Regions from separate parts of the Pseudoalteromonas sp. S3776 genome, predicted to be linked through region 1. Evidence: predicted binding sites of a transcription regulator. Region 1 holds the regulator's gene; the other holds the start of a gene.
The links. The regulator sigma-54, encoded in region 1, starts transcription at its own class of promoters, with help from an activator protein. The targets are predictions, from matches to a motif close to GTTGGCACGNNNNTNGNNT.
Positions count from the first base shown of each region.

Region 2: a site for sigma-54 is predicted at 2,767-2,785, ahead of CWC16_RS15940 (DUF1328 domain-containing protein). Genes of this name have one in related genera too.

Region 1 covers NZ_PNCU01000019.1:96,084-101,701, forward strand. Annotated here, with positions in the region: gene lptC (LPS export ABC transporter periplasmic protein LptC) at 1-145, shown strand, start outside; gene lptA (lipopolysaccharide transport periplasmic protein LptA) at 135-683, shown strand; gene lptB (LPS export ABC transporter ATP-binding protein) at 680-1,405, shown strand; gene CWC16_RS09780 (RNA polymerase factor sigma-54) at 1,475-2,974, shown strand; gene hpf (ribosome hibernation promoting factor) at 3,002-3,289, shown strand; gene CWC16_RS09790 (PTS sugar transporter subunit IIA) at 3,294-3,746, shown strand; gene rapZ (RNase adapter RapZ) at 3,766-4,611, shown strand; gene CWC16_RS09800 (HPr family phosphocarrier protein) at 4,652-4,924, shown strand; gene mgtE (magnesium transporter) at 5,065-5,618, shown strand, end outside.
Region 2 covers NZ_PNCU01000042.1:59,675-65,292, reverse strand. Annotated here, with positions in the region: gene alaS (alanine--tRNA ligase) at 1-130, shown strand, start outside; gene CWC16_RS15960 (aspartate kinase) at 137-1,354, shown strand; gene csrA (carbon storage regulator CsrA) at 1,444-1,635, shown strand; gene CWC16_RS15950 (YcxB family protein) at 1,686-2,153, opposite strand; gene CWC16_RS15945 (hypothetical protein) at 2,311-2,502, opposite strand; gene CWC16_RS15940 (DUF1328 domain-containing protein) at 2,554-2,727, opposite strand; gene CWC16_RS15935 (OadG family protein) at 3,257-3,502, shown strand; gene oadA (sodium-extruding oxaloacetate decarboxylase subunit alpha) at 3,512-5,290, shown strand; gene CWC16_RS15925 (sodium ion-translocating decarboxylase subunit beta) at 5,302-5,618, shown strand, end outside.

The sequences.
Region 1 (5,618 bases):
TAAAGCGCTAACGATGCGCTCTGAGCAGCCAGTGGTTGTCACTGGGCCAAATTTAAAGATTATCGGTAAAGGCCTTGAAGCCGATTTGAAAACCGAAGTAATAAAACTAATTAACCACACGCGAACAATATATTATGACCAATAAACTCTCTAAAATACTTATTATCCCATCGCTGATGCTTGCATTTAGCGCTTCTGCTGCTGAGCCTGCTGCTCAACCGCCAGCAAACCAAATTTCTATTAGTGCAGACCGTCAAGAAGGTCAACTTAAAGAAAACGTAGGTATTTTTGAAAAAAACGTCGAAATTGTGCATGGGAACCGCAAAATTACAGCCGACCGACTCGAAGTACATAAACGTGAAGACCTAGGGGATAACAAACAACTGCTTATTGCCACTGGCAGCCCTGCCTACTTCGAAGAAAAACAAGACGATGGTACCGTAATGAGTGCCAGTGCAAACGAAGTACGTTACGACGTAGCAAAGCGCTTTTTAACACTTGTTGGGGATGCCGAAGTCGCGCAAGCCGGTCAAAAAATTAATGCTAAAAGTATTACCTACGATATGCAGCAGCAACTTATTAGCGCAGAAAAAGACGAAAACTCAACGGATCGTGTCCACACAATTTTAGTGCCTGTTGAAGCAAATATTAAAGAAAAAACAGGTAACGAAGGTCAACCATGAGCACCTTAAAAGCAGAACTATTAGCAAAAAGCTATAAAGGCCGCCAAGTTGTAAAAAATGTAGGCCTTGAGGTAGAAGCCGGCAGCATAGTGGGCTTATTAGGCCCTAATGGCGCAGGTAAAACCACCACCTTTTACATGATTGTAGGGTTAGTACCTAGCGACAAAGGTAAAATATCTATTGATGATAACGATATAACGTTATTACCTATGCACAGTCGTGCTCGCTTAGGCATTGGCTATTTGCCGCAAGAGTCATCTATATTTAGAAAGCTAACAGTTTATCAAAATTTAATGGCTATTTTAGAAACGCGCAAAGAGCTAAATAAAGCCGCGCGAGAAGAAACGCTTAACAACTTACTTGATGAATTTAGCATTCAACATATACGCGATAGCCAAGGTATGGCACTTTCTGGTGGCGAACGCCGCCGTGTAGAGATAGCCAGAGCACTCGCAGCGAACCCTAAATTTATTTTGTTGGATGAGCCTTTTGCTGGTGTTGATCCGATTTCAGTGTTAGATATAAAGAAAATAATAGAACATCTTAAAAATCGTGGCATTGGCGTATTAATTACCGATCACAATGTAAGAGAAACCCTTGATGTTTGTGAAAAAGCCTACATTGTTTCTCATGGGGAGCTAATTGCATCTGGCACCCCAGAACACGTATTAAATGACAAAACTGTACGCGATGTTTATTTAGGCGAGCAATTTAGGCTGTAACATTTAAGCCACACCTACAAGCATCTGCTAATATTAATTATAACAACATAAAAGGATTGTTAGAGATACATGAGGCAATCATTACAGCTGCGCATGGGCCAGCAACTTACAATGACTCCACAATTGCAACAAGCGATTCGCTTGCTGCAGCTCAGTACATTGGATCTCCAGCAAGAAATACAAGAAGCACTGGATAGCAACCCGCTATTAGAAGTAGAAGAGCAAGATTACACGGAAGAGTCGGCTGGAAAAAATGAACAAAAAGCAGATACGGATGATGTAACCGTAAGCGCATCGGCTGATGATACAACCAGTGAATACGAGCAAGACAGTGGTGAAGCTTTAAATAAAGACACCGTTAGCGATGATATGGCGATGGATGTAACTTGGGATGAGTACATGAGTGCAGCCCCTGCGGCATCCTCAGGCCCAATGCCAGAAGATGAGTCTATTTATCAGGGCGCCTCTACTGAAACGCTACATGAGTACTTAATGTGGCAACTTCAGCTTACTCCTTTTAGCCCAACTGACGAGGCCATTGCTATAGCCATTGTAGAAGCTGTAGATGACTCGGGTATTTTAACGCTAAGTTGTGAAGAAATTTTAGAAAGCTTTAACCAAGAAAACGATGACGACGTTGAAGTTGAACTGGATGAAATAGAAGCCGTTTTAAAACGTATTCAATTATTCGACCCTGTAGGTATAGCCGCGCGAAGCTTACAGGAGTGCTTGTGTATTCAGCTTAACCAGTTTGATAAAGACACCCCTTTTATAGAACAAACTAAAATGATCTTAACCGATCACATTGATCTATTAGCGGCACGCGACTATCGTACATTAATGAAAAAGACTAAGCTTAAAGAAGACGAGCTTAAAGAGGTCATGACTCTTATACATACCCTCAACCCAAAACCTGCAGATACAATAGTAAGGGAAGAGTCTGAGTATGTCATACCGGATGTGTCAGTTAAAAAAATTAAGGGCCGTTGGGTGGTAGAGCTAAACCCAGATAGCATGCCAAAAATACGCGTAAATAGTCAGTATGCGGCCATGTCACGTACCGTAAAATCAAGTGGTGATAGCCAGTTTATTCGCTCTCATCTGCAAGAAGCTAAATGGTTTATAAAAAGTCTTGAAAGCAGAAACGACACGCTGCTAAAAGTAACAAACTGTATTGTAAAACAACAACAAGCGTTTTTTGAACATGGCCCCGAAGCCATGAAACCAATGGTTTTAAACGATGTTGCTGAAATGGTAGAAATGCACGAATCAACAATTTCGCGTGTTACTACGCAAAAATATATGCATACGCCACGTGGTATTTTTGAGCTTAAATATTTTTTCTCAAGCCACGTAAGCACCGAAAACGGTGGCGAATGTTCGTCAACCGCAATACGTGCCTTAATTAAAAAGCTAATTGCCGCGGAAAACTCAGCCAAACCATTGAGTGATAGTAAAATTGCGGATATATTGGCAGAGCAAGGAATTAAAGTAGCTAGACGCACAATAGCAAAATACCGTGAATCGCTAGCTATTCCACCGTCAAATCAGAGAAAGAGTTTGATATAAGACGTAAAAAACAAAGAGGAAATGCTTATGCAACTAAACCTAACTGGTCGTCACGTAGAAGTAACTGATTCACTTAGAGACTATGTAAATAATAAATTTGCAAAGCTAGAAAGGCACTCAGATCATATTAGCAATGTGCATGTCATTCTCGATGTAGAAAAACTCAACCAAAAAGCAGAAGCGACTATTCATGTAAGCGGCGCAGATTTATTTGCCTCAACAGAGCACCAAGATATGTATGCTGCTATAGACTCGTTGATTGACAAGCTCGATCGTCAAGTCATAAAACATAAAGAGAAGCTTGCTAGACACTAATATTATGAAATTAAGTACATTAGTATGCCAGGACTGCAGCAAAGCTGCGGTCCTTTTTAGTAGTAAAAAAAGAATTTTAGAATTTATCAGTGAGCTGGCTCATGAAAAGCTCCCTTACTTACCACAACAGGATATTCTTAATGCGCTAGCCAGCAGAGAAAAACTAGGTAGTACGGGTATTGGCCGCGGTATCGCAATTCCGCATGGTAGAATGGGTGGCGTAGAAGAACCGCTTGCGTTAGTACTCGTTAGTGACAAGCCTGTAAACTTTGATGCTATTGATAACTGTCCTGTTGATATTTTTGTTGCACTCATCGTACCAGATGGCGATAACCAGCAGCACCTAAAGACTCTAGCAACCATAGCTGATAAACTGAGCAATAAAGAATTTTGCAAACAGCTGCGAAGCGCTAAAACCGATGCAGAACTGTATCAAGTAATTGTTGATCAATCGTAGTAAATACTAAGGGCTATAAATGGAGTTAATAATCATAAGCGGCCGTTCCGGTTCAGGTAAATCGGTTGCTTTACGCGTGGTTGAAGATTTAGGTTATTATTGCGTAGATAATATCCCGGTCAACCTGCTGCCCTCTTTAGTACGTAGTGTTTCAGATAACTATGACAAAATAGCTGTTAGTATCGATGTTCGTAATATCCCCAAAGAGCAAGACGAGTTTAACGATATTCTTGAATACCTACCGGACTTTGCTAAACCCACTCTGTTTTATTTAGACAGTGACGATCAAACACTCATAAAACGTTTTTCAGAAACACGCAGATTACACCCTTTATCAATCGATTCATTGCCGCTCGACTTAGCAATAAAAAAAGAAAAAGAACTGCTTGATGTACTTGTAACCCGCGCAGACTTTATGCTTGATACGACTGATTTAAGTGTTCACCAGTTGGCTGAGTCAATTCGCGAAAAAATACTCGGAAAAAAAGATAAACAACTAATTGTAACGTTTGAATCGTTTGGTTTTAAACACGGCATACCTAAAGAAGCTGATTATGTATTTGATGCTCGCTTTTTGCCAAATCCGCATTGGGAGCCTGAACTTAAACCGCTTACAGGTCTTGATCAACCTGTAAAAGACTTTTTGGCAAACCACAGCATAGTGCAAAAATTTACTTGGCAAATTCAAACATTTGTACAAACTTGGTTACCACACTTAGAGCGCAATAACCGCAGCTACCTGACTATTGCAATAGGTTGTACGGGTGGGCAACACCGCTCGGTTTATTTAGCCCAAACTATAGGTGAGAGCTTTGCAATGACACATCCAAATGTAAAAATTAGGCACCGTGAGCAAGAAAAGTAACCTTAAAATAATAACCTGTTCAGTTTAGGTATAGTAATTTATGCGTTGTGAAGACACGTTTTTAATAAAAAATAAATTAGGCTTACACGCCAGAGCGGCAACGGTCCTTGCGCAATTAGCTGTGCAGTTTGATGCTAAAATTACCTTACATCAAGATGATAAAGAAGCCGCTGGTGATAGCGTATTAGCCTTAATGCTACTCGAAAGTAGTAAAGGCAAAGAAGTTAAAGTTGTATGTGAAGGCCCAGACTCAGAAAAGGCTTTGCATGCGGTCGGACAATTAATCGCACAGCGATTTAACGAACAAGAATAAACGTTTAATTACCAAGCTTACTCATACATTTTCGCTTTATACCCTAATTTGTGTGTGGCTTGGTAAATGAATAGTGTTTAATTAGATTAATCGCAATGCGGTTAATCGCCTCCCCTCGTATATAAAAAATTAGGATGCCAATGCCAGAAGCGTTTGAACAAGACTACCCACTGCAACAACTAAAACAGGTGACTAAATCACTTAATAGTGGGCAATTTGTTCAAGTAAGACGCATGCTAGCAAAAACGGCTCCGTGTGATACTGCCCTTTTACTTGAATCCTCTCCGCATAAAATTAGACGCATGCTTTGGCAGCTGGTTGACCCAGATGTACAAGGGGACGTGCTAGAAGAGCTCTCTGAAGATGTACGTTTAGGCATCATTGCACAAATGGAACCTGAACATATTGCCGCCGCCACTGAGGATATGGGCCACGATGATTTAGGTGAAGTACTACGTAGCCTACCTGACACCGTGTATAAAGATGTGGTTAGCGCGATGGACACGCAAGACCGTGAACGGGCGACACAGGCTTTATCATACCAAGAACGCTCTGCAGGCGCGCTAATGAACACCGATACGGTGACCATTCGCCCAGATGTTACACTTGATGTTGTACTGCGCTATATCAGGCTGCGAGGCGAGCTACCAGAAGGCACCGATGATTTATACGTTGTTGATAAGCACAACTGCTT
Region 2 (5,618 bases), on a different contig from region 1:
CCACATGGCTGGCCAAGTAGGCGGTAAAGGGGGCGGTCGTCCTGATATGGCACAAGCGGGTGGCTCTCAGCCTGAAAACTTAAACGCTGCGCTTGAGAGCGTGACTGCCTGGGTAAGCGAGAAAGTTTAAGCTTACGTGGCACTTATTGTCCAAAAGTTTGGCGGCACTTCGGTTGGCTCTATTGAGCGAATAGAAGCGGTCGCCGACCTTGTTGTTAAAACGAAGCAGCAAGGGCATCAAGTGGTTGTGGTTCTGTCGGCCATGTCGGGAGAAACCAACCGCTTAATCAATCTCGCCAAGCAAATAGATACTCGCCCGAGTAGCCGAGAACTAGACGTACTAATAAGCACCGGGGAGCAGGTTTCTGTTTCGCTCCTTGCTATGGCTATTATAAAGCGTGGCCATTCTGCTGTAAGCCTACTAGCCGACCAGGTTAATATTCAAACCGATAACATGTTTGGTAAAGCCCGTATTGAAGAGGTGGCTGCGACGCGTTTAAAGCATGAGCTTGAGCATAATCGAATTGCAATTATTGCCGGTTTTCAGGGGCGCGATGTAGAGGGGAATATTACAACCCTTGGACGCGGCGGCACCGATACCTCTGCGGTAGAAATAGCCGCGGCAATAAAAGCCGATGAATGTCAGATCTATACCGACGTTGATGGCGTATACACTACAGATCCTCGTGTAGAACCAAACGCGCAGCGAATGCGCCATGTAACGTTTGCCGAAATGCTAGAGCTGGCAAGCTTAGGCGCAAAAGTATTGCATATTCGTGCTGTTGAGTCGGCTGGTAATCATAAAATGCCGCTAAGGGTGCTTTCGAGTTTTGAGCCCGATGAAGGAACGCTAATAAGTTTTGAGGAGAGCGATATGCCAACTGAGGTTGTGTCGGGGATTGCATTTAATCGTGACGAATGCTTGATAAAGGTACATGGCGTACCATACTGTGTTCATTCTCTTACAAAAATTTTGAAACTTTTTGCAGAAAATGGCATCGAAATAGATATGATTAGTCAAGTTAATCATAACTTTGAAAAAATAGACTATGCTTTTACTGTGCATTCAAATGACTATTTGCAAGCACACGATTTACTTTCTCAACAACAGGTAAATCTGCAGGCTGATAGCATTTCTAGTGATACAACAGTTGCAAAGGTGTCGGCTGTTGGCATAGGAATGAAGTCTCACAGTGGTGTAGCGCATCAATTTTTTGATGCATTGGCGCAAGAAGGCATACACATAGCTTTAATATCGACATCTGAAACCAAGGTATCGGTTTTAATTGATGAGAAGTACTTAGAGCTAGCAGTAAGAGCGTTACACTCAGAATTTTTAACAGAAAATGGATAGTTTGGGAGTTTTTACTTACTTTTCAATCAATTTTTCATTAAAATGGTCAAGCGGAATCTTATAATTTATTGGAACATGGGAGCAAGAGAATGCTAATACTAACTCGTAGAGTAGGTGAAACCCTAATGATTGGTGACGAAGTAACTGTTACTGTATTAGGTGTTAAAGGAAATCAAGTTCGAATTGGTGTTAACGCACCTAAAGACGTTTCAGTGCATCGTGAAGAGATTTACATGCGTATACAAGCTGAAAAGTCTAACCCTAATCCGGGCAATGCTTAATCAACACGTATATTTAGCTGAGTAATGCACTTAGCTATACCAAAAGCCACTCACTGAGTGGCTTTTTTGTTTATAAAATCGCGCATTTCATCGGTTAATACACTGCTAGAAATATATTGCATACCTTTATTATGGTGCACTAAGTAGCCGTGGTTGGTTTTAATAATATGGGTTATTTCTGCCCACTTAAATGTATGGCTTTTATAATGATTCTCGGTGCTAATAGCGTCATCGGTAAACGAAAGAGTAACCGTTGAGCCCGAAGCACGACTAAACATTTGGCGCGTAACCCACCAAGGCCTACGGTAATAAAAGGCAATGCATTCTAAAACACCCAGCATTATTAAAAATGACCCTAGGTAATGATCGTCTATAACGTAAATACTAATTAAACCTAAGCACACCAGCAATGCCAGCAAAAAGTATTTTGGCTTGGCAGCTTTACTATAAGAGTGGGACTCGTCAAAGCATTCGTAGTAGTAGGGTTTATCGAGTGTGTAAGTGGTGGTCAGTGCCATAATTGCTAATAAATAATAGTTTTCGCTATTTTACCAAGCTAGTGTAAAAATCACACCCGTTAATATTTGCTATGTACTTAAATAGGTAGAAGCAGCTTTTTGTTTACGCATAAAAAAACGGCTTATTAAAAGCCGTTTTTTTACGTTACCAAGCAGATTAACAGTTAGTTTCTTCTGCGTTAACGCCTTCTTTTACATTTTCACATGCATCTTCTACAGAGTTTTGCACGTCAGTTACTGCTTCATCAATACGCTCACCTGCTTCTTCTGCGTGGTTGTCTTCACAGCCCATCATAAAGAAACCTGCAAATACCGCGATTAGTGCTGCTTTTAAAGTTGTAGAGTTCATAATGTAATTCCTTGTATGTGTTAATTAATTAGTGTTTTTAAGTGTTAGTGGCTACCTGGGCGATTTACCGCGCAGTGCACCTGATACTAAAGAAATCACTAAAAGTACTAAAAAGATAAAAAATATAATTTTTGCTATACCAGCTGCGGCACCTGCGATACCACCAAAACCTAACACTGCAGCGATTAAAGCAATAACTAAAAATGTAATTGTCCAGCGTAACATTGTTTTCTCCTTGGTTATCAAATTCGTTCGAAAGTAATAATGCGAGTTGCGTGCCAGAGTTTAATTTTGTTAATTTTCAATGTGTTATGGTTTTATGAGCGAAGATTGTAAATTTAGGATTGGTAAGTTTTACGTTTAACGATGTAACTTATTCACACTATTGTAAATAGAGTAGAAAAATTAATATTTTTTATATGCTGCCGCTTACTTTCTTGGTAAGACCAATTTACATTTTTAACCACAGTGGGTTTTTCGCTGTTATTTAACTTACTATTTTTTATGACTTTTAAGTTGTTTTGGATTTAACCATATAATCTTTGCCTATAACGGTTATTTATATCATCTATATCTAAGCTAATTTTACCCTTTATTAGCTATGTTAACTATTGTGACTGTATGTTAGTTTAATTTTAATTGGTTTTACCAATTGACAGGTGGTGGACAAAGTTAAAAGTTTTGTTATCATTTGGTGAATAATTATTTAAATAAAGCGATTTTTTATATCGCTATATAGTGCAGGGGGAGAAAAATGGATATAGGAGCTGTTCTCACAACCGCAGGTAGCTTGATGCTTACCGGCATGGTGGGTGTGTTTATATTTCTTTCAATATTGATTGGTGCTGTAACACTTATGTCTAACTTGGTTGCTCGTTTTGATGTGGCTGAAGTTGCAATACCGGTTAAATCACCATCTTTAAAATCTCAAGGTGTGCCAAGCGAGCACATCGCTGCTATTAGTGCTGCCATTGCTCAGTACAAATCAAATAATAAATAAGAGGCACACATGGCTAAATTAAAATTAACAGAGCTTGTTTTACGCGATGCTCATCAGTCTTTACTTGCAACTCGTATGCGCTTAGATGACATGCTACCTATTGCTAGCAAACTTGATGATGCCGGTTATTGGTCTATTGAGTCGTGGGGCGGCGCTACATTTGACTCGTGTATTCGTTATTTAGGTGAAGATCCGTGGGAGCGTATTCGTGCCCTTAAAAAAGCAATGCCCAATACTAAACAGCAAATGCTATTACGCGGACAAAATTTATTGGGTTACCGCCACTACGCCGATGACGTGGTAGAAAAGTTTGTAGAGCGAGCTCACAAAAATGGTGTAGATGTATTTCGTATTTTTGACGCCATGAACGATGTACGTAACTTAGAAACTGCAATCAAAGCGGCTGTAAAAGTAGGTGCTCACGCGCAAGGTACAATTTCTTATACTGTAAGCCCAGTGCATACGCTTGATATGTGGTTAACCCTTGCAAAACAGCTAGAAGATTTAGGTTGTCACTCTATTTGTATTAAAGATATGGCGGGCTTATTAAAACCTTACGATGCTGAGCAACTTATTAAAGGGCTTAAAGAAACGGTCTCAATCCCTATTGCTATGCAGTGCCATGCAACGACAGGACTAAGTACAGCGACGTATCAAAAAGCCATCGATGCAGGCATTGATATGCTTGATACCGCTATTTCTTCAATGAGTATGACTTATGGTCATTCAGCGACAGAAACCATAGTGGCAATTGTTGAGGGAACCGCACGCGATACTGAATTAGATTTAAACCAGCTAGAAGAAATAGCCGCTTACTTTAGAGATGTACGTAAAAAGTACGCTGCCTTTGAGGGGAGCCTTAAAGGTGTTGATGGCCGTATTTTACTCGCGCAGGTACCTGGTGGCATGTTAACCAACATGGAAAACCAACTTAAAGAACAAGGCGCAGCAGATAAGCTAAATGAAGTATTGCTTGAGATCCCACGCGTGCGTGAAGATTTAGGTTTTATCCCGTTAGTTACTCCAACATCGCAAATTGTAGGCACACAAGCAGTACTTAATGTGCTTACGGGTGAGCGTTATAAAACAATTACCAAAGAAACCGCCGGTGTTTTAAAAGGCGAATATGGTTTAACACCCGCACCTATGAACAAAGAGTTGCAAGAGCGAGTGCTTGATGGTCAGGATGTAATTACGTGCCGCCCTGCTGATAATATAGCCCCTGAACTTGCATCGCTTGAAGCCGAGCTACAAAAAGAAGCGCAAGAGCAAGGTTTAACACTTGCTGATGAGCAAATAGATGATGTGCTTACCTATGCATTATTCCCACAGGTTGGCCTTAAGTTTATTAAAAACCGTAACAACCCAGATGCCTTTGAAGCCGCGCCAAGCGCCGATGACACTAACGCTAAGCCTGCTGCAAAACCTGCAAGTAACAAAGGTGTTAGCGCTGAGCAATACAGCGTTAAAGTTGACGGTAAAGTGTATGATGTCGTGGTTGCGCAAGGTGGCGAGCTTAAAGAGGTAACGCTTAAAGACTCAGAGCATTTACCACAATCTGCATCGGTTGCATCAGGTGAAACACTGAATGCCCCATTAGCAGGTAATATTTTTAAAGTAAAAGTAAAAGCAGGCCAAGCCGTAAACGAAGGCGATGTGGTTGTTATTATGGAAGCAATGAAAATGGAAACCGAAGTTCGTGCAATGCACTCAGGTACTGTGGCTGAGGTCTTAGTGTCTGAAGGTGATGCTGTGACAACGGGCGATGCAATTATAGCGATGGCGTAGGAGTAGCTTTAATGGAAGGTATTTTAAACCTTTGGCATGCTACCGGCATTGCTAACTTTACGTTTCCTGGCTTGATAATGATTGCAGTAGGCTGTTTATTATTGTTTTTAGCAATAGCTAAAAACTTTGAGCCACTGCTTTTATTGCCAATTGGCTTTGGCGCGATATTAACTAATATTCCTGTTGCAGGGCTATCAGAGCCTGGTGGGCTTTTGTACTCAGTTTACTATGTGGGTATTGATTCCGGTATTTTTCCGCTATTAATATTTATGGGGGTTGGTGCACTAACTGACTTTAGTGCGCTAATAGCAAATCCTCGCATGTTATT